Regions from separate parts of the Streptomyces sp. NBC_01320 genome, predicted to be linked through region 1. Evidence: riboswitches for the same ligand, from Rfam matches in the RefSeq annotation. Region 1 holds a riboswitch; each other region holds the start of a gene.
What was found. Region 1 has a riboswitch for cyclic di-AMP ahead of OG395_RS18615 (M23 family metallopeptidase). Riboswitches for the same ligand answer to the same signal wherever they lie in the genome.
Positions count from the first base shown of each region.

Region 2: another riboswitch for cyclic di-AMP. It lies ahead of OG395_RS26820 (M23 family metallopeptidase); the one in region 1 lies ahead of OG395_RS18615 (M23 family metallopeptidase).
Region 3: another riboswitch for cyclic di-AMP. It lies ahead of OG395_RS13070 (M23 family metallopeptidase); the one in region 1 lies ahead of OG395_RS18615 (M23 family metallopeptidase).
Region 4: another riboswitch for cyclic di-AMP. It lies ahead of OG395_RS31690 (transglycosylase family protein); the one in region 1 lies ahead of OG395_RS18615 (M23 family metallopeptidase).

Region 1 is NZ_CP108390.1:4,106,167-4,111,607, reverse strand. Features, by position in the region: gene OG395_RS18630 (DNA gyrase/topoisomerase IV subunit A) at 1-36, opposite strand, end outside; gene OG395_RS18625 (M16 family metallopeptidase) at 415-1,791, shown strand; gene OG395_RS18620 (M16 family metallopeptidase) at 1,818-3,200, shown strand; cyclic di-AMP (ydaO/yuaA leader) riboswitch at 3,409-3,575, shown strand; gene OG395_RS18615 (M23 family metallopeptidase) at 3,589-4,395, shown strand; gene OG395_RS18610 (GntR family transcriptional regulator) at 4,610-5,329, shown strand.
Region 2 is NZ_CP108390.1:5,895,340-5,900,780, reverse strand. Features, by position in the region: gene OG395_RS26835 (SPFH domain-containing protein) at 1-1,043, shown strand, start outside; tRNA gene OG395_RS26830 (tRNA-Met) at 1,221-1,294, shown strand; gene OG395_RS26825 (PP2C family protein-serine/threonine phosphatase) at 1,522-2,673, shown strand; cyclic di-AMP (ydaO/yuaA leader) riboswitch at 2,938-3,090, shown strand; gene OG395_RS26820 (M23 family metallopeptidase) at 3,102-4,208, shown strand; gene OG395_RS26815 (aldo/keto reductase) at 4,362-5,306, shown strand; gene OG395_RS26810 (PrsW family intramembrane metalloprotease) at 5,311-5,441, opposite strand, start outside.
Region 3 is NZ_CP108390.1:2,787,213-2,792,653, forward strand. Features, by position in the region: gene OG395_RS13065 (SGNH/GDSL hydrolase family protein) at 1-558, opposite strand, end outside; gene OG395_RS13070 (M23 family metallopeptidase) at 736-1,656, opposite strand; cyclic di-AMP (ydaO/yuaA leader) riboswitch at 1,660-1,817, opposite strand; gene OG395_RS13075 (alpha-galactosidase) at 2,100-4,205, opposite strand; gene OG395_RS13080 (tyrosine-protein phosphatase) at 4,402-5,214, shown strand; gene OG395_RS13085 (DUF6126 family protein) at 5,229-5,402, opposite strand; gene OG395_RS13090 (XRE family transcriptional regulator) at 5,436-5,441, opposite strand, start outside.
Region 4 is NZ_CP108390.1:6,946,710-6,952,150, forward strand. Features, by position in the region: gene OG395_RS31675 (nucleoside triphosphate pyrophosphohydrolase) at 1-896, shown strand, start outside; gene OG395_RS31680 (cytochrome P450 family protein) at 906-2,183, shown strand; gene OG395_RS31685 (transglycosylase family protein) at 2,289-3,164, shown strand; cyclic di-AMP (ydaO/yuaA leader) riboswitch at 3,465-3,636, shown strand; gene OG395_RS31690 (transglycosylase family protein) at 3,640-4,368, shown strand; gene eno (phosphopyruvate hydratase) at 4,662-5,441, shown strand, end outside.

The sequences.
Region 1 (5,441 bases):
GTCCGGCGGCGGGGTCTTCGTACTGCGGCGGGCCATCGCTGCTGCGACTCCTTCACAGATCTGTTCGGGCAACCTCTGGTTCTGACGCGGACCATTGTGGACCGCCGCACTGACAACGCCGACCTCGACCCATCCCTAGGCCCTGTCCAGCCGGTCTTCGTGGGCCCGCAACGTCCGGCACGGCACCTCGCCGCGTTGTCTTCAGTCGTCCACGTACGTCCAGTACGAGGACGATCCTCCGCCTTGCGATGCACCGCACCATACGCCGCAGGTGATCCGCGAAGATCGACCGGACAGGACCTGGCGCTCTTTCACGCGAACTTCCACGGCACGGGAACTTCGCCAGGTGTCGGTGCGCTTGCTTACAGTGGCAGGTCTCGCAGGAAATCCAGTATCGCGATCGAAGGGACGTACATGCCCATGGGTCACACGGCCACAGCCCAGGCCGGCTCCGGCGGCTTGACAGCGACCGAGCACCGCCTGGCCAACGGCCTGCGCGTGGTGCTCTCCGAGGACCATCTGACCCCGGTCGCCGCGGTGTGCCTCTGGTACGACGTCGGGTCGCGCCACGAGGTCAAGGGGCGCACGGGTCTGGCGCACCTCTTCGAGCACCTGATGTTCCAGGGCTCCGGACAGGTCAAGGGGAACGGACACTTCGAACTGGTGCAGGGCGCCGGCGGCTCCCTCAACGGGACGACCAGCTTCGAACGCACCAACTACTTCGAGACGATGCCCACGCATCAGCTGGAACTGGCCCTGTGGCTCGAAGCCGACCGGATGGGCTCGCTGCTCGCCGCGCTCGACGACGAGTCCATGGAGAACCAGCGGGACGTCGTCAAGAACGAGCGCCGCCAGCGGTACGACAACGTTCCGTACGGCACGGCGTTCGAGAGGCTGACCGCCCTCGCCTATCCCGAGGGCCACCCGTACCACCACACCCCGATCGGCTCGATGGCCGACCTGGACGCGGCGACGCTCGACGACGCGCGGACCTTCTTCCGTACGTACTACGCACCCAACAACGCGGTGCTGTCGGTCGTCGGCGACATCGACCCCGAGCAGACGCTCGCCTGGATCGAGAAGTACTTCGGCTCCATCCCGTCCCACGACGGCAAGCAGCCGCCGCGCGACGGCACGCTCCCCGAGATCATCGGCGAGCAGCTGCGCGAAGAGGTGCACGAGGAGGTCCCGGCCCGGGCGCTGATGGCCGCCTACCGGCTGCCGCACGACGGCACCAGGGAGTGCGACGCCGCGGATCTCGCGCTGACCGTGCTCGGCGGCGGCGAGTCCTCCCGGCTGCACAACCGTCTGGTCCGCCGCGACCGCACGGCCGTTGCGGCAGGTTTCGGGCTGCTGCGGTTGGCCGGCGCGCCCTCGCTCGGCTGGCTGGACGTGAAGACGTCCGGCGGTGTCGAGGTGTCGCAGATCGAGGCCGCGGTCGACGAGGAGCTGGCCCGGTTCGCCGCCGAGGGCCCCACGCCCGAGGAAATGGAGCGTGCTCAGGCACAGTTGGAGCGCGAGTGGCTGGACCGGCTCGGTACGGTCGCGGGCCGCGCCGATGAACTCTGCCGGTTCGCCGTGCTGTTCGGCGACCCGCAGCTCGCCCTGACCGCCGTCCAGCGGGTCCTCGACGTCACCGCGGAGGAGGTCCAGGCGGCGGCCAGGGCCCAGCTGCGGCCCGACAACCGGGCGGTGCTCGTCTACGAGCCGGTCGAGGCGGCCGAATCCGCCGACGCGGAAGCCGACGAGACGGACACCGACACCGACGCGCACGAAGGGGCGGACAAGTGACCGACGCTGCCGCGACTGGAGTTTCGATGGAGTACCACCCGCAGCCGACCCCCGGCACGGCCAGGCCCTGGGCCTTTCCCGCGCCCGAGCGCGGCGCCCTGCCCAACGGGCTGACGGTGCTGCGCTGCCACCGTCCCGGCCAGCAGGTCGTCGCGGTCGAGATCTTCCTCGACGCCCCGCTGGACGCCGAGCCCGAGGGCCTCGACGGCGTGGCCACGATCATGGCGCGGGCCCTTTCCGAGGGCACGGACAAGCACTCCGCCGAGGAGTTCGCCGCCGAGCTGGAGCGTTGCGGCGCCACCCTCGACGCGCATGCCGACCATCCCGGCATGCGAGTCTCCCTGGAGGTCCCGGCTTCTCGGCTGGCCAAGGCGCTCGGGCTGATCGCCGAGGCGCTGCGGGCGCCCGCGTTCGCCGACAGCGAGGTTGAACGACTGGTGAACAACCGGCTCGACGAGATTCCGCACGAGCAGGCCAACCCGGCCCGGCGTGCCGCCAAGCAGCTGTCCAAGGAGCTCTTCCCGGCCACGTCGCGGATGTCGCGCCCGCGCCAGGGCACCGAGGAGACGGTGGAGCGGATCGACTCCGCGGCCGTGCGCGCCTTCTACGAGGCCCATGTCCGGCCGTCCACCGCGACCGCCGTCGTCGTCGGTGATCTCACCGGTATCGACCTGGACGCACTGCTCGCCGACACCGTCGGCGACTGGACCGGGAACACTGTGGAGCCCCGTCCGGTCCCGCCGATCACCGCCGACGACACCGGCCGCGTGGTGATCATCGACCGTCCGGGCGCTGTGCAGACGCAGCTTCTGATCGGCCGCATCGGCGCCGACCGGCACGACAGCGTGTGGCCGGCCCAGGTCCTCGGCACCTACTGCCTGGGCGGCACGCTCACCTCCCGGTTGGACCGGGTGCTGCGCGAGGAGAAGGGGTACACCTACGGTGTCCGGGCCTTCGGGCAGGTCCTGCGCTCGACGGCCCCGGACTCCGCCTCCGGTGCGACCGGCGCGGCGATGCTGGCGATCAGCGGCTCGGTGGACACGGAGTCCACCGGAGCGGCGCTCGACGACCTGTGGAAGGTCCTGCGGACGCTGGCGGCCGAGGGGCTGACCGACGCCGAGCGCGAGACCGCTGTGCAGAACTTCGTGGGTGTCGCCCCGCTGAAGTTCGAGACGGCTGCCTCCGTCGCAGGCACGCTCGCCGACCAGGTCGAGCAGCACCTCCCGGACGACTACCAGGCACAGTTGTACGCCCGCCTGGCCGAGACCGGCACGGTCGAGGCGACCGCAGCCGTGGTCAACGCCTTCCCCGTGGACCGGCTGGTCACGATTCTCGTCGGCGACGCCGCGCAGATCGAGGAGCCGGTCAGGACGTTGGGCATCGGAGAGGTGTCGGTCGTCACCGGCTGATGTGTCAAAGTCCCGCAAAGAGGGACAAAGGGAGACCCTGGCGAGTCGCTTCTCGTCAGAGTCTTCCCTTTTGTCTGATTTGACATGAAAGTGTCTTGCTTGCCCTGTGGGATGCGCTACAAAACACCCTGTCCGTTTGGTGAATGAAAGTGCCCCCGCCTAGCGTCGGCTCCACTGTCCGTCACTCGTATGCCGCATCCGTGGCGCCGGGCAGTGATCGCCGAGTCCCCGTCAGGCGCGAGCCTGGGGAGCCGGGGACCCACACAGTCCCTGGGGTGAATCGGATGCCGCGACCTCCTGCGAGGCCGGGGATCCGTAGGAGACCTTCCTGCTCCGAACCCGTCAGCTAACCCGGTAGGCGAGAAGGAAGGAAAGGACCAGCTAGTTCATGGCGTTCACCCGCCCCACCGGGAAGCACCGTGCCCCGAGCCGCCTGAAGCGCAGGAGCGCGCGCGTCGCCGGAGTCGCGACGCTGGCGACCACCGGCGTCATCGGCGGACTGGCCTCTCCGGCCCTCGCCACGGATGCCGAGGCCTCCTCCGTCAGTGAGACCGGCCTGACCCAGATCATCGCCATCGAGGGTGCCCTCGCCGACCAGGTGGCCACCCAGGCCGACGTGCAGAAGCGCCAGGCCGACGTCGCCGCGAAGGCGAAGGCTGCCGCGGCAGCGAAGGCCAAGGCCAAGGCGAAGGCCGAGGCGGCGGCGAAGGCCAAGGCCGAGGCCCGCGCCAAGGCGGCCCGTGACGCGAAGGCCCGCGCTGCCCGTTCCGCCGAGCGCACCCGCCTGGGCTCCTTCCGGCTCCCGGTCGCCGGTTCGTACGTCACCACCGGCTACAAGTCGAGCGGTTCCCTCTGGTCCTCCGGCAGGCACTCGGGCATCGACTTCCATGCCGCCTCCGGCAGCTCCGTCGTCGCCGTCGGCGCCGGCACGGTCGTCGAGGCGGGCTGGGGCGGCGCATACGGCAACAACATCGTGCTGCGGATGACGGACGGCACGTACACCCAGTACGGTCACCTCTCCTCGATCGGCGTCTCCGTCGGCCAGAGCGTCGGTGCGGGCCAGCGGATCGGCCTCTCCGGCTCGACCGGCAACTCCACCGGACCGCACCTCCACTTCGAGGCCCGCACCACGCCTTCGTACGGCTCCGACATGGACCCCGTGGCGTACCTGCGCGCCCATGGCGTGAACGTCTGACCGACGTTCCCTCCGCACCACCCCGAAGGCCCCGGTTTTCCGCCGGGGCCTTCGTCGTTTCCGCCCCTGCCGAACCGCCCCGCGGAACCGGCCCCGGTCCAAAAGATATTCATGGTTCTCGGCCCGGCGTCGGAAATGCAGTCGCATTGCAATAGAGTCACAGAACAGGCGTCGATCGGCCGCGTTTCGCGGGGATTAAGGCGGAGGTTCGGACATGCGCATTCCGGCGCAATCGGTATGCACAGCAATCCGCGACGACATCGTCTCCGGTGTCTTCGAACGCGGCAGCAGACTCACCGAGGAGCTGCTCGCGCGTCGTTACGGGGTCTCTCGTGTCCCGGTGCGGGAAGCGCTGCGCACCCTGGAGTCCGAGGGCTTCGTGGTCACTCGCCGACATGCGGGTGCCTGTGTCGCCGAGCCCACCGAACAGGAGGCCGCCGACCTTCTGGAGGTACGGATGCTGCTGGAGCCGCTGGGTGCGGCCCGTGCCGCGCAACGCCGCACCGAGGCGCACCTCAAGGTGCTCCGCGGCCTGGTCAGGCTGGGTCAGGAGAGAGCACGACGGGGCGAGGGGGAGGATCTGCGCTCGCTGGGCGGCTGGTTCCACGAGACGCTCGCCCAGGCGTCCGCCAGCCCCGGGCTCATCGCGCTGCTCACCCAGCTACGGCACAAGATCGCCTGGATGTACGCGGTCGAGCAGCCGGCCCGCCCCGCCGATTCCTGGGCCGAGCACGGAGCCATCGTGGACGCCGTGGCGCGTGGGGACGCGGAACGGGCCAGGGCGCTGGCCGCCCAGCACGCCGAGCGGGCCACCGCCGTGCACCGGCTGCGCCGCGCGGGCGGTGCCCCGGGTCGCGACGCCCGCGCACCCCGCTCCGGCGGCCGGGTGAGGACTTCGCAACATGCCGTAAACACCGCGAGCGGTCGGCATTAACACATGCGCCGTATACAAAGGGAAGTAAATGCGCGGGGCTTTCTTTAGGCTGCCCGAATTCGCTCCGAATGTATTGTCGGTATCCGAAAACGAGGGAGCCGCGGCCCCGGTT
Region 2 (5,441 bases), 1.8 Mb from region 1:
GCGAGGCGGAAATCACCGAGGACTGCGTCACCCAGCAGGGCATCCGCCTCAACGTCCGCGCCGTCGCCGTCTTCAAGGTGGGTGACGACGCCGTCTCCATCGCCAACGCCGCCCGCCGCTTCCTGTCCGAACAGGACCAGATGGAGGAACTCGCCGGCCGGATCTTCGCCGGACACCTGCGTTCCATCGTCGGCGGGCTGACCGTCGAGCAGATCATCCGGGAGCGGAACCGGGTCTCCCAGGAGGTCATCGCGGGCAGCCACAGCGAGATGGAGAAGCTCGGCATCGTCGTGGACGCCCTCCAGATCCAGGAGATCGAGGACTCCACCGGTTACATCAACAACCTCGCCGCCCCGCACGCGGCCGCCGTCGCCAGCCAGGCCCGGATCGCCCAGGCCAGAGCGGACCAGGAGGCGTCCGAGCGGGAGCAGCAGGCGGCGGCGCTCAAGGCCGAGTACGAACGGGACACCGCGATCAAGCGGGCCGGCTTCCTCGCCGAGACCGAGCAGTACAACGCCCGCGCCGCCCAGGCCGGACCTCTCGCCCAGGCCAGGGCCTCGCACGAGGTCGTCGAGGAGCAGACCGCACTGGCCGAGCGGCAGGCGGCGCTGGCGGCGCAACGGCTGGAGGCGGAGGTCAGGCGTCCGGCGGACGCCGAGGCGTACCGGCAGCGCACGCTCGCCGAGGCCGCCCGCGACCAGGCGAAGTTCCAGGCCGACGGCAGTGCGTACGCCGAACGGACCGTCGCCCAGGCGCAGGCCGACGCCAATACCGCGCGTGCCGCCTCGCTCCGGGACGGCAATCAGGAGCTGATCGCGGCCAACCGGATCGTGGAGAACCTGCCGGCCCTGGCCGACGCGGCCGCCCGCGGGATGTCGGGGGCCGACCTCACCGTGCTCAACGGCACCAACGGTGTCAACGAGATGGCGGCGGGCGTGGTCAGCCAGGGGCTGGCGATCCTCCACGCAATCCAGCGCGGTGCGAACACGGCGAAGCCGGCGGTCGACGCGAAGCGGGCCCCGCACATCACCGACTCGAACTGAGCCGGGCTGCTTCTCCGCCCCGGAGGGTGCGGCAGATACGTTGCGGCAGAAGGCACTTCGCCGGCAACTGCTTCTCGAATTCGGTGCCTTGGGGCAGTGGATGGGAGCGGATGGGCACAGGCGGATCAGTAAATGGTCAACCGTCCGTCCCGGATGGCGTAGAGTTGTGTTTACCGACGCGGGGTGGAGCAGCTCGGTAGCTCGCTGGGCTCATAACCCAGAGGTCGCAGGTTCAAATCCTGTCCCCGCTACTGAAGAATCAGGCCCGGCATGTGCGAAGCATGCCGGGCCTGATTCGTGTTTCCGTCCCCCCTTCGGCCGACGCGGAGTCGCCGCGCGGCGCCGCTCCGGCCAGCCTGGGGGAGTGGGGTGCGGCACGTCCGCAGTCAGGCGCGTACCGGGCAGGAGACCGCGGGGCGCATCGGGCAGGAGACCGCAGGAACCGCTGCGCGTACCGGGCAGGAGACCACAGGTGGGGATGGCGGAGAAGCTGCGCGGGGCGCGGGGCGGGGGCGGCAGACCTTCCCGGCGGTTCGTCGGCGCGCTGCCGGCGCTGCTGATCGCCGTCGGGCTCGTGTTCGACATCCTCACCCCGCCGCCGTTCACCGCCGTGCCGCTGTTCGTGGCGGCCCCGCTGGCCGCCGCACCGTTCTTCTCACGGGCGGGCACCGTCCGTATCGGCGTCGCCTCGCTGCTCTCGATCCTCGTCCTGCGGAGCGAGAGCGGCGCGCTGCTGCAGGTCGTGCCGTCCCTCGAGGTCATCACCGTGCTCACCGCCTCGATCCTCGCCTTCTTCATCAACGGAGTCGTACAGCGAAGCACTGAGCAGCTCGCTTCGGCGCGGGTCATCGCGGAGACCGCCATGAGGGCCGTGCTGCCGAAGCCGAACGACTGGATCGGCGGGCTGCAGGTCGCCGCGCGGTACGAGGCGGCGCAGGCGGACGAGTTCGTCGGCGGCGACCTGTTCGCCGTGGTGGACAGCCCGCACGGCCTGCGGCTGGTGGTCGGGGACGTGCGGGGCAAGGGACTCGACGCGGTCGAGGCGGTGGCCGTGATCATCGGCGCGTTCCGGGAGGCCGCCGAGCAGGAGGCTTCGCTGGAGGACGTGGCGCAGCGGCTGGAGCGGGCGCTGGCGCGGGAGGGGGAGCGGCGCGGCGGGATCGATCCGGTCGAGGGGTTCGTCACCGCCGCACTCGCCGAGATCCCGCACGACGCTGCCGAGGTACGGATCGTCAACCGCGGCCATCCCGAGCCGCTGCTGCTCCACGCCGACGGCGGGGTGGAGGTGCTGGTGCCGAGCGTGCCCGCGCTGCCGCTCGGCATGGGGCTGGGGGTGTGGCCGGACCTGGCCGACGTCTGGAGTCTGGCCGCCGGGACGACGCTGCTCGTCTACACCGACGGCCTCTCCGAGGCTCGGGACAAGCAGGGGATCTTCTACGATCCGGCGGCCCGGCTGCGCGGACGGCTCTTCTCCGGGCCCGAGGAGCTGCTGTCCGCACTGACCGATGACGTACGGCTGCACACGGGCGGCAAGTCCACCGACGACCTGGCGCTGGTCGCGGTCGCACGGCCCGCGGAGGGGCAGCCGGGACGACGCAGGACCGTGAAGATCGTGGGGCGCGGGCAGTAATGAGACGCGACCGCGGTGAGCACACGAGGGCGATGCCACCGTGCGTAATCGAAGAGTGTCACTCCGCATAACGTTTGACGCAACGTCAGAAAAACGGTAGTGACTGAGTCCGGGTCAACTCGCCCGATTCCACCCGGTTGTGTCCCGTAAAGTCCAGGCCAAGGTCGTCAGCGATCAGTAGGAACGGCTTGGAATAGGACCCGTGTGTCTATTAACGTTCGATAACGCAGCGCGGTCGTCCCAGCCGTCGTCAGTGGCGGCACCCGTGCGCGAGCGCCGAATTCCGCAAGGGAACCGGGGAACCACCTACATGGGGTGAATCGGACACCTGTGTCTCGTGAGAGGCAGAGGAATCCGTAGGAGACCTTCCTGCTCCGAACCCGTCAGCTAACCCGGTAGGCGAGAAGGAAGGAAAGGAGTGCGCCCCCGTGGCGTCCAACAAGCCTGCCCCCGAAGCCCCTTCCCGGTTCGGCTCCGACTTCACCACTGAGTACGGATCCGGGGCGGACACCGAGTTCACCACCGAGTTCGGGACCGAAGGCCTCGGAGAGACCGACCGGGCCTGGGAGGAATGGAACCCCACCGAGGAGTCCGTCCGCCCCGTACGCGGCAGGCACCGCGTCGCCAAGCAGCGCAACGGGCTCGCGCGTAGCTCCACGGTTCTCGGTGTCGGCGTCATCGCGGCCGTCGGTGCGGGCGGCATGGCCACCGCGCAGAGCAAGCCGCCGGTCTCCATCTCCCTTCCCGATTCCATCGCGAACAATCTCCCCGACGCCGGCTCCCTCCCCGGTGTGGGCGCGCTGTTCTCCGACGAGTCCGCCACCGACCAGGCCCAGGCCAAGACCGCCGCCGCACCGCTGACCAGCGCGGGCATCACCACCGCCGAGGCCGCGCAGGGCGCCACGGACGCCGGCGAGGCGCTCCGTGCCCGCATTCTCCAGCAGGCCGAGCAGCAGCAGAACGCCGCCGACGCGGAGGCCAAGGCGGCCGAGGAGAAGGCCGCCGCGGAGAAGGCGGCAGCCGAGGCGAAGCAGAAGCAGGACGCAGCGGCGGCCAAGGTCGAGGCCGAGAAGAAGAAGGCGGAGGAGGAGGCGAAGGCGAAGGCCGAGGCCGAGCGGCTCGCCAAACTGGCCGCCAGCTACGCCATCCCCACTTCCTCGTACACGATCACCTCGACCTTCGGCCAGGCCGGTTCGATGTGGTCCTCCGGCTACCACACCGGTCTCGACTTCGCGGCGCCGACCGGCACCCCGATCAAGGCCATCCACACCGGCACCATCAAGTCGGCGGGCTGGTCCGGCTCCTACGGCTACCGCACGGTCCTGGAGCTCGAGGACGGTACGGAGCTGTGGTTCTGTCACCAGTCGTCGATCAACGTCAGCGTCGGCCAGAAGGTCACCACCGGTGACACCATCGGCCGCGTCGGCGCCACCGGAAATGTGACGGGCCCTCACCTCCACCTGGAGGTCCACACCTCGAGCGGCACGGGCATCGACCCGATGACCTGGCTGCGCGACAAGGGCCTCACACCCTGACCCGAGGAACGCGAGCCGTCCCACCGGCCCGCCACCGATCCCCGGCAGCCCTGACGCTCACCCCCGACGTCAGGGCTGCCGGTCCGTTTGTCCACGGCTTTCCCCTGCGCCATGCATGGAATAGCGGCACCGGTGGATTTCGTTGATCCACTTATGACTTCTCTCCGCAGGCTCGGCTCTTCCGACCTTCAGGTCTTCCCGCTCGCCCTCGGCGGCAACGTCTTCGGCTGGACCGCCGACGAGGCGCAGTCGTTCGCCGTCCTCGACGCGTATGCCGCGGCGGGCGGCAATTTCATCGACACCGCCGACGCGTATTCCGCCTGGGTCCCGGGCAACGAGGGCGGCGAGTCGGAGATCGTCATCGGCAAATGGCTCGCCGCACGCTCCGACCGCTCCGATATCGTCGTCGCGACGAAGGTCGGCGCCCATCCCGCGTACAAGGGCCTCTCCGCGACCACCATCAAGGCTGCGGCCGAGCAGTCGCTGCGCCGCCTCGGCACCGACCACATCGATCTCTACTACACGCACTTCGACGACGAGACCGTCCCGGTCGAGGAGATCATCACCGCTCTCGACCAGTTGGTGAAGGACGGCAAGGTGCGCGCCATCGCCGCCTCCAACATCAGCCCGGAGCGGCTCCAGGCGTCCCTGGACTTCTCCGAGCGCGAGGGGCTGGCCCGTTACGTCGCCCTGCAACCGCACTACAACCTCGTCTCCCGTGACACCTACGAGAACGAGCTCCAGGACACCGCCGCCCGCGCCGGGCTCGCCGCCGTCCCGTATTCCGCCCTGGCCTCCGGTTTCCTCACCGGCAAGTACCGTCCGGGCACGTCGGTGGAGAGCGCCCGGGCCGAGAAGGCCGGCCGGCACCTGGAGTCGGAGCGGGGCCGGAAGGTCCTGGCCGCACTCGACAAGGTGGCCCAGGAGCGCGGTGCCGAGATCGCGACCGTCGCCCTGGCCTGGCTCGCCGCCCGTCCGACCGTGGCCGCCCCGATCGCCTCGGCCCGCACGGTCGATCAGCTGCCCGCACTGGTGGCCGTCGCCGGCCTGCGGCTGACCGAGCAGGAGCTGGCGGAACTCACCGAGGCGTCCGCCTGACCCGTCACCAGGGATGCCGGGGCGGCCGGCTCCCGTAGCGGTGCTGTCCGTGGGGCGACTGGTGATACGGCTGCCCAGGGGGTGACAGGTACGGGTTGTGGCCGCCGTACGGCTGGTACTGCTGTGGAACCGGCG
Region 3 (5,441 bases), 1.3 Mb from region 1:
CGACCACAGGTCGAGAACGGGGCAGTCGTAGCGGTCGGCGATGGAGCGCACATGGGCGGTGTACGTGGCGATCTTGCCGCGCAGACGGCGCAGTACGGGAACGCCGCGGGTGTCGAAGCCGGTGGTCACCAGGACGGTGCCGACCGAGTCGGTCAGCTCGGCGACCGCGCGCTCGAAGCGCTCGGCCACGTCGTCCGGGTCGGTGCCGGGCCGGATGATGTCATTGCCGCCCGCGCAGAAGCTCACCAGATCGGGTGCGAGCTCCTTGGCGCGCGGCACCTGCTCCTCGACGATCTGGTCGAGGAGGCGTCCGCGTACGGCGAGATTGGCGTACCGGAAGTTTCCGTGCGCGGAGCCCTCGGAGCTCGTCGCCGCATCGGTGTCCGGGAGCTGGTCCGCGAGAAATACCGCGAAACGGTCCGCCCAGCCGACGAAGGTTCCGTCCGGGCCGGGGTCTCCGACTCCCTCGGTGAAGCTGTCGCCAATCGCTGCGTACGACCCGATGGCGCCATGCCGATTGATGACGCCACGTTGAATGTTTCTCGAATCGTCTGCCACAAGCGCATATCCTGCACCGCCGAATGTGACTTACGCGACCGTAATAAGGGGTTGACGGGTGGTGAGATAGACCACCTGGTCAGGTTTTGGTAAAGGGGGAATAAGTGAAGGGGCGGTGCGCCGCCGCGCACCGCCCCTTCACCGAACCGACCGGATCAGCCGTGGATCAGACGTAGATCAGACGTAGATCCCGTGCGAGGCCAGGTAGGCGATCGGGTCGATGTCCGACCCGTACGCCGGGCCGGTGCGGATCTCGAAGTGGAGGTGCGGGCCGGTGGCGTTGCCGGTCGCGCCGGAGAGACCGACCTGCTGACCCGCGGTCACGGTCTGGCCCGCCGAGACGGAGAGCGAGGACATGTGGCCGTACTGCGAGTAGTGGCCGTCGGCGTGCTTGATGACGACCTGGTTGCCGTACGCGCCACCCCAGCCGGCGGTGACGACGGTGCCGGAGGTGATCGCCTTCACACTGGTGCCGGTGGCGACCGGGAAGTCGATACCCGTGTGGCTGCCGCTGGACCAGTTGGCGCCCGAGGCACGGTAGGCGGTGGTGTGGTTGCCCGGGACCGGGTGCACGTAGCCGGAGTTGGTGCCCTGGTCGGCCGCGGCGGACGTCTTGGCGGACTCCGAAGCCTTGGGCTGGGACGCGGACTTGTCGGCCGAGGAGGTCGACGGAGCCTTCGACGGAGCGGGGGCGGACTGCGTGTCCGCGGTCGCGGCGGAGCCGGCCGGCTTGCCGCCGAGCGTCAGCTTCATGCCCGGGAAGATCAGGCTCGGGTTCTCGCCGACGACCTCGCGGTTGTCCTGGTACAGCTTCTGCCAGCCGCCCTTGACCTGCTGCTCGGCGGCGATCTTCGACAGGTAGTCACCGGCGACGACGGAGTACGTCCGGGTCTCGACCTGCTTCTTCACGACCGGCGCGGCCTCGACGGCGACGTGCGTGGCTGCCGACTGCGCGGTGGGCGCGGCCTGCTCCGCGGCGTGGGCACCGGTGGCGCCGAGCAGCGGAAGGGCGATGACGGCCCCACCGGCGCCGACGGCGGCGACGCCACGGGCGATCGTGCTGGACTTGGTACGGCGATGCTTACCCGATGTGGGCATGAAGAATTTCCTCTCCGGCGCCTACGAGGTGAGCTGTCGGGTTCGGGCTGGAGATGCCCGGTCGCAGTTCGCGACTTCACCCCGAGCCGGCCGGATCTCTCCGGCCGGCGGCTTACCTGGTTCCCCCGCTCCTGCCACACGTGAGTGGGTGCGAATTCCGGGCGGCGGCAGGATTAGGCGGTCCGTCCGGATTGAGGGTGACCGTAGGCGAGCGAGGACGGCGGAAACAAGCCATCGATTACTCAATGGAATCCGCGAAGGGAAATCGGCGCGGAATTCCGGTCACCCTCCGTGGATTATGGATCTTGGCTTTCCGCGCGACGTCCGGAATACCCGTCCGTGGCGCCACCACACACCGTCACGGATATGATCCCGCTCACGAGTAGGGCATCATCTCCCGCAGAAGTAGGCCATGTTCCACTAAATGCCGCGATACGGACATGTCATGGGCGTCCGCCACGTCGGAGCCTCAGCACCTTCGCGTCCAGATCGCCCCGCAGCCCGGTGTGCAGACCCTGATGCAGCAGCACGGCACCGTGGTGGACCGCCCCGGTGTCCAGGTCGGTGTAGGTCGCCGCAGGGTCGAGCCCGCGCAGCCGCAGGGCCGGCGGCCGCTCCCCGTACCGCTGCGCCTCCAGCCACATCAGCACCACGGCCTCGTCGCCGTGCACGTACTGCACGGCGCTGAGCCCACCGCGCGGGGCACGCAGCCGGTACAGCGCGCCGTGCTGCACCGCGGGACGGATCTCCTTGTAGAGATCCACCCAGCTCCGCGCCTCGGCCAGCTCCTCGTCACTCCACTCGGTGAGATCCCCGCCGACCCCGAGCACCCCGGCCATCGCGCTGACGAAGCGGAAGCGCAGCGAACTGGTCCTGCTGTTGAGCTGGACATTCGGACTGTCGGTGACCCAGGCGGCCATCACCCGCGCCGGATGGATCTGCCCGAAGCCCTCCTGGATGGCGAGCCGGTCGAGCGGGTCGGTGTTGTCGGAGGTCCACACCTGGTCGGTACGGGCGAGGATCCCCAGGTCGATCCGGCCGCCGCCGCCCGAGCAGGACTCGAAGGCGACACCGGGATGGGCGGCCCGCAGCCGGTCGATCAGCGCGTAGAGCGCGTGCACATGCGCGATCCAGAGCTTCTGCGGATAGTCCTCGCCCGGCCAGCCCGCATCGGTGAAACAGCGGTTGAAGTCCCATTTCACATAGTCGATCGGGGCGCTGGAGAGCAGCGTGTCGAGCTGCTCCCACAGATGGTTCTGCACATCGGTCCGGGCCAGATTGAGCACCAGCTGATGACGGAATTCGGTCCGGGTCCGCCCGGGGAAGTGCTGCACCCAGTCGGGGTGCGCGCGATACAGATCACTGTCGGCGTTCACCATCTCCGGCTCGACCCAAATGCCGAACTGCATGCCGAGTCCGTGCACTTCGTCGGCGAGCGGCTTCAGCCCGCCGGGGAATCGCTCGGGGTTGGGGGTCCAGTCGCCGAGTCCGGCCCGGTCGCTGGTGCGCTGCCCGAACCACGCGTCGTCCACGACGAACAGCTCGACGCCCATCGCGGCGGCGCGCTCGGCGAGGGCGCGCTGCTGGTCCTCCGCGATGTCGAAGCCGGTCGCCTCCCAGGAGTTGTAGAGCACCGGCCGCAGGCTCCCGGCGTCCGGGACGACATGGGCCAGTTGCCAGGCGTGCCAGGCCCGGCTCGCCCCGCCGAACCCTTCGGCGCTCCACAGACCGGCGAACACCGGTGTGGTGTACGTCTCCCCCGGTGCGAATCGCAGGAGCCCGGAGTCGTCGTATCCGGCGCCTCCGGTGATCTGCACGAGCCCGTCGGGGAGCTGCTGCACCGCGATCCGCCACGAGCCGGACCAGCCGAGCGCGCAGCCGTACACCTCGCCGTCCTCTTCGTTGGCGGCGCCGTCCGCGTCGAGCGCGACCCATGGCAGGAACTGGTGTCCGGTGTGGCCGCGCCTGCTGGAGAGGACCTTCTCGCCGTACGTCAGCTCCGACCGTACGAGCTGTGTCTCAGCCGCCCAGCGGCCGTGGAGCTGGCTCAGCCGCCAGCTGTCGCGGGCGGGCAGCGCCCAGGCCGCCGCGTCGGCGCGCAGCAGCTCCAGCGGCGGACCGTCGGGACCGGTGTGGGTGACGGTGGCCCAGCGCTCGATGACGTCGGAGTCCTCCCGCATGCGGTAGTGCAGGGTGAGCGCGAGCCACTGCACGGAGTCGGCGAACGCGATACGGAGTTCGTCGCCGTCCACGGCGGCCCCGGCGAACACCCATTCGGTGCCACGGACTTCGGGGGTGCGTACGGAGAGAGCGGGCCGGACGAAGCGGGGGCCGCCCTCGACCGGGTACTCCTCGCGGCCGTCCAGCTGCGACTCGAAACCCCGGAAGGGCGGCTCGGGCGCGGCGGCGAGTGCCTCGGCGGCCGCGAGGGAGATCCGTGGCCCCCAGTGCAGATGCAGCAGTCGGTCCCGGTCCGTGAGGTGCAGCGCGTAGCTGCCGCTCGCCCCGGTCAGCAGCCAGGTCCGACCGCGGTCGCCCGTCTCGATCATGTCATCCCCACATTCCCACAGTTCCGCACATCATCGACCGCCGACCGACGGCCGGGCAACGCCCGTGCGAGGGGAATTCCGTGGGGAGTTCAGCAGGAAACGGCCGAGATGATTGCCCGAGGAATCAATGTCGTATCGTCGCAGGAACTGACCTCGCCGGCGAGCCGCGCCGACGCCAGACACTCCAGGAGACACCGTGACGCAGCAGGTGCCGCAGGTCCCGTCGACGGAACCCGAGCTGGCAGGTGTGCGCAACTTCCGCGATGTGGGTGGCCTGCCCACCACCGACGGCCGCCGGGTGCGGTACGGACGGCTCTTCCGCAGCGGTCACCTCGCGCACGCGACCGACGAGGACGCCGCGTTCCTCGGCGGCCTCGGGCTGCACACGATCTTCGACTTCCGCAATGCGGCGGACCACAGGCTCGACGGCCTGGACGTGGACCTGCCGGGCGTACGCAATGTGAACATTCCGCTCTCCGACCCGGCCGACGGCGCCGAATTCTGGCAGATGGTCCGCGACGGCGACATCGAGCAGCTGCGCTCGATCCTTGCCGACGGCAAGGGAGCCGCGCGGATGACTGCCTCGTACAAGTCGATCATCAGGGACCGTACCGCCGAGCACAGCCGGGTGCTGCACGCCCTGGCCGAGGACAGCGTTCCCGCGCTGATGCACTGCGCGGCCGGCAAGGACCGTGCCGGTCTCTCGATCGCGGTTTCGCTGCTGGCGGTCGGCGTCGAGCGCGAGGCCATCGAGGCCGACTACCTGAAGTCCAACGATCCGCACCGCCGGTACAAGGTCCGGCGCACCGACACCTCGGCGACCGGGATGTCGCCCGAGGTGATGGAGCTGCTCAGCCCACTCTTCGACGCCCGCGCCGAGTACCTCGCCCAGGCCTTCAGCACCATCGAGGAGACCTGGGGCAGCACGGACCGCTATCTCGCCGAGGGCCTGAAGCTGACTCCGGAGATCCTGGAGCGGCTGCGCGGACGACTCCTCGACGAGGCGTAGCCGGACCGCGTAGGTCAGCCCTTTCCGGCGACCGCGAAGAGCAGGTAGAGGAAGGCCGCGAAGATGTGTCCCGCGATGAGATAGGCGAACAGCCTGATCACCACGCCGCGCGGAAACTTCCGCTCCTGCGCCTCGTAGTTCTTCCGGGACCTCGGGGTGAGCGGATCGAAGTGCTCTGAATCGGACATGACAGTCCTCTCTGGTGACCGGGCGGGCCGGTCTCAGCG
Region 4 (5,441 bases), 2.8 Mb from region 1:
TGTCCTGGCCCGCCTGGCAGACGCTGCACGCCGCCGACCGGGTGCTCTGCGCCGAGTCGGACCACCCGCAGCTGCCGTACCTGCGCGAGGCCGGCGTCACCGTCGAGCACGCCGCGCCCACCGCGCAGGAACTCGTCGACGCCTGCGCGGGCGGTCGGACCGTCGTGGTCGTGACCAGTGGCGAGGGCAACCAGCCGCTGACGGACGGGCTGGCCCGGCTGGCCGGCTCGGGCCGGGTGCAGATGCCGAACCTGGAGCTGCTGCCCGGTTCGTACGATCTGCCCGGTGCCCGTCTCCTCGACCTCGTCCAGGTCATGGACCGGATCAGGGCCGAGTGCCCGTGGACCTCGCAGAAGACTCACGAGGGGCTTGCCAAGTACGCCATCGAGGAGGCGTACGAACTCGTCGAGGCGATCGAGGACGGCGACCGCGACGAACTGCGCGAGGAACTCGGCGACGTCCTTCTCCAGGTCGTCTTCCACGCCCGGATCGCGGAGGAGGACACGGACGAACCGTTCTCCGTCGACGATGTCGCCGCGACCCTCGTCGAGAAGCTGATCCACCGCCATCCGCATGTCTTCGGTGACGAGACCGCCGAGACCCCGGAGGACGTCCACGAGCACTGGCTGCGTACCAAGGCCATCGAGAAGCAGCGGGACTCGGTCACCGACGGCGTCCCGCTCGGGCAGCCCGGGCTGGCGCTGGCCGCGAAGCTGGCGAGCCGGGTCCGTGCCGCCGGACTCGATGTGCCGCTCCCGACGGGCGACAGCATCGGTTACGAACTCCTCGCCCTGGCCGTACGCGCGGAACAGGACGGCACGGACCCCGAGGCCGCCCTGCGCGCTGCGGGCCGCGCCTACCGGGACGCGATCCTCGCCGCGGAGGCCAGCGGATAACGTCAGGGGGTGAACGACAGCCCCGCCGACGCCCCCGAACTCTTCACCTGGGAGTTCGCCACCGACCCGTACCCGGCCTACGCCTGGCTGCGCGAGAACAGCCCCGTGCACCGCACCGCGCTGCCCAGCGGGGTCGAGGCATGGCTCGTGACGCGGTACCAGGACGCCCGGCAGGCCCTCGCCGACACCCGGCTCTCCAAGAATCCTGCGCACCACGACGAGCCGGCGCACGCCAAGGGGAAGACCGGCATCCCGGGCGAGCGCAAGGCGGAGCTGATGACGCATCTGCTGAACATCGACCCGCCCGACCACACCAGACTGCGCCGACTGGTCTCGAAGGCGTTCACGCCGCGCCGGGTCGCCGAGTTCGCCCCGCGCGTGCAGGAGCTGACGGACCGCCTCATCGACAACTTCATCGAGGAGGGATCCGCGGACCTCATCCACGATTTCGCGTTCCCGCTCCCCATCTACGCGATCTGTGACCTGCTCGGCGTCCCGCGCGAGGACCAGGACGACTTCCGGGACTGGGCGGGGATGATGATCCGCCACGGCGGTGGTCCGCGCGGCGGGGTGGCCCGGTCGGTGAAGAAGATGCGCGGCTATCTCGCGGAGCTCATCCACCGGAAGCGGGAGAACCCGGGGGAGGACCTGATCTCGGGGCTGATCCGGGCGAGCGACCACGGCGAGCACCTCACCGAGAACGAGGCCGCCGCCATGGCTTTCATCCTCCTCTTCGCGGGATTCGAGACGACGGTCAACCTCATCGGCAACGGGGTGTACGCCCTGCTGCGCGATCCGGAGCAGCGGGAGCGGCTGCAGCGCTCGCTCGATGCGGGGGAGAGCGGGCTGCTGGAGACCGGCATCGAGGAACTGCTGCGGTACGACGGTCCGGTGGAGCTGGCGACCTGGCGGTTCGCCACCGAGCCGCTGACCCTCGGCGGGCAGCGGATCGCGGCGGGTGACCCCGTGCTGGTGGTGCTCGCCGCCGCCGACCGCGACCCGGAACGGTTTACGGACCCGGACACGCTGGACCTCGCGCGGCGTGACAATCAGCACCTCGGATACGGGCACGGCATCCATTACTGCCTGGGAGCACCGCTTGCCCGACTGGAGGGGCAGGCTGCCCTGGCCACCCTGTTGAGGCGCCTCCCGGACCTGCGGCTTGCGGTGGAACCTACCGATTTGCGGTGGCGTGGCGGGCTCATCATGCGTGGACTGCGCACGCTTCCGGTGGAGTTCGGTCCCGGACGGCGTTCCGGCGAAGGTGACGCCCTGTCAACTCTGTGACTTTCACGTGATCTGCGCTGCATCGACTTGTGACAGGCGTTCGAGTGCCGCTACGTTCACCGTTCGACTCACCAGTCACTTGTCAGTCACACGGAAGGCAATCCCATGGGCTCCGCGAACGGCAGGCACCGTCGCCCTCGCCAGGCACCCGCGATCGTCGTCACCGCAGGCGTGACCGGTTCGGCCATCGCCATCCCCCTGCTCGGCGCGGCCGGTGCGCACGCCGCCGACGCCACGACCTGGGACCGGGTCGCAGAGTGCGAGAGCGGCGGCATGTGGAGCGCCGACCTCGGCAACGGCTTCTACGGCGGTCTTCAGTTCTCGCAGGGCGACTGGAAGGCGTACGGCGGTGAGGCGTACGCCCCGCGCGCCGACCTCGCCAGTCGCTCGCAGCAGATAGCGGTCGCCGAGAAGGTCCTGGACGACCGGGGGCCGAAGGAGTGGCCCAGCTGTGCGGTGATCTCCGGGCTCACGGAGGACGGGTCGTTGCCGGGGGTCGACCCGGGAATCGTGCCCTCGGCCGAACCGGCGGAGAGCGGGGATGCGTCCGAGGCGCCGTCCACCGAGGCGTCCGCCACGCCTTCGGGCAAGGCGTCGCACAAGCCGTCAGCCACGCCGTCGTCCAAGAAGTCTGATTCATCCGAATCACCCCAGAAGTCTGGCTCGTCCGACAATGGGGTGGGTGGCAAGCACCGCGGTGCGCCGGCTTCCGAGGTGAGCCATGGCATGGGCAGGGGCGGCGACCGGGACTCGGGTCGGCATGCTTCCCGCGGTAACAGTGCCGGGCGCGACACGCGCGCGGCGGCGACAGACGGCGATTACACCGTCCGGCCGGGCGACAACCTCTGGGCGATTGCTGACGCACAGAAGGTTCCCGGTGGATGGCCCGCTCTCTATGAGGCGAACAAGGGTGCGGTCGGCGGCGACCCGGACCTCATCCTGCCTGGCCAGAGCCTCGATCTCGGCGTGAAGTCGAAGTGAGAGCAGTCTGATAAACGGCTAAAAGCACCCCAAAAATAGGGGTAGTTCAGGGACCTATGTCCGCTTATGCGTAAGTGAGACATGGGTCTCTTTGTGTCAACTGGCGTGTCGCGTCTGCCGGGTCTGTCCGCACCGCTCCTCACCTGCGAAAACACTGTGCGATCGGATGCCTGTAAGGACTGATTGTCCGTTATGCCCATCTTTGAATGTCGAGGTTGCGTACGTTTACGGTCGGAACCGCTCGCACCGCGGGCCCCGTCGACCGTCACGCCGAATCCTGCCGTCGGTCGAAGGGAACAGACGCGTAAAGCGCCGTAGGCAGGAGCGGGGGACCCAGGTAAGCCGCCGGGCCCGATGGCCGAAAGACCGTCAGGACCGGCTCGGGGTGAAGTCGCGTGCTAGGACATGCGACCGGGCAACTCACTTGGCCCGAACCCGACAGCTCACCTCGTAGGCGTCGGTGAGGAGAAGTTCCATGCTGCTGAACAGCAAGGGCAAGCACCGTCGCCCGTCCAAGGCCGTCCGTGTCGCCACGCTCGCCGGCGTCACCGGTGCCGCCATCGCCGCTCCCCTGATGGGTGCGACCGGTGCCTCCGCAGCCTCCGTCGCCACGTGGGACGCCGTCGCCCACTGCGAGTCCGGCGGCAACTGGTCCATCAACACCGGCAACGGCTACTACGGCGGCCTGCAGTTCTCGCAGTCCAGCTGGGCCGCCGCCGGTGGTACGCAGTACGCCCCGCGCGCCGACCTCGCCACCAAGGCACAGCAGATCGCCACCGCCGAGAAGCTCCTCGACATGCAGGGCCCGGGTGCCTGGGGCTGCGCCGGCGCCGGCAACCTGACCAACGACGGTGTCGACCCGGGCGTCGACACCGGCTCCACCGCGCAGCGGAGCACTCCGGCGCAGGAGCCGAAGCAGGCCGCGCCGAAGCAGGTCGAGCGCACCGAGGCCCCCGCCGCCTCCCGCGCGGACCGCGGCACCGCCCCCAAGGCCGCGACCAAGAAGACCGTCACCACGCCGACCGGCGCGAAGGTCGCCAAGGGCGACGGCGAGTACAAGGTGAAGTCCGGCGACTCGCTCAGCAAGATCGCCGCGCAGCACAAGGTGAAGGGCGGCTGGCAGCAGCTCTTCAAGCTGAACAAGGACATCGTCGAGGACGCCGACCTGATCTACCCGGGTCAGCAGCTCCACCTGACGAAGTAGGACGGGCCTCCGTATCTACGGGCTCCCCGTAGATACGGGCTCTCTCCTCCCCGAGCACCCCGACCCGGCGCGGATTCCCCCGTACGCGCAGGGTCGGGGTTTCAGCGTTCAACTGTTGTCGTTACCGTCCAGTAGAAATCTGGATCTTTGCCCTGCTATGAGAGCCCTTGGGTCCTTTTTCGTCCCAGGAGGCGGGCGGTCGGCGGACCGAGGCGGCCCAGCCGGTTAGGCTCTTGTCGCAAGGCCAAAGCGACCCTGCACAACCAGCGTCATATCCCAGAAGGAGATGCCTCGTGCCGTCCATCGACGTCGTCGTAGCCCGGGAAATCCTCGACTCCCGCGGAAACCCCACGGTCGAGGTCGAGGTTGGCCTCGACGACGGCAGCACGGGCCGTGCTGCTGTTCCGTCCGGCGCCTCCACCGGTGCGTTCGAGGCCATTGAGCTTCGCGACGGTGACCCCAACCGCTACCAGGGCAAGGGCGTCGAGAAGGCCGTCCTCGCCGTGATCGAGCAGATCGGCCCGGAGCTCGTCGGCTACGACGCCACCGAGCAGCGGCTGATCGACCAGGCCATGTTCGACCTGGACGCCACCGAGAACAAGGGCTCGCTCGGCGCCAACGCGATCCTCGGCGTCTCGCTGGCCGTCGCACACGCCGCGTCCGAGGCCTCGGACCTGCCGCTGTTCCGCTACCTCGGTGGCCCGAACGCGCACCTGCTGCCCGTCCCGATGATGAACATCCTCAACGGTGGGTCGCACGCCGACTCCAACGTCGACATCCAGGAGTTCATGATCGCGCCGATCGGCGCGGAGTCCTTCTCCGAGGCCCTGCGCTGGGGCGCCGAGGTCTACCACACGCTGAAGAAGGTCCTGAAGACCAAGGGCCTGTCGACCGGTCTCGGCGACGAGGGCGGCTTCGCGCCGAACCTGGAGTCGAACCGCGCCGCCCTGGACCTCATCCTCGAGGCCATCAAGGAAGCCGGTTACGCCCCGGGCAAGGACATCGCGCTCGCGCTCGACGTCGCCGCCTCGGAGTTCTACAAGGACGGCAAGTACGAGTTCGAGGGCAAGTCC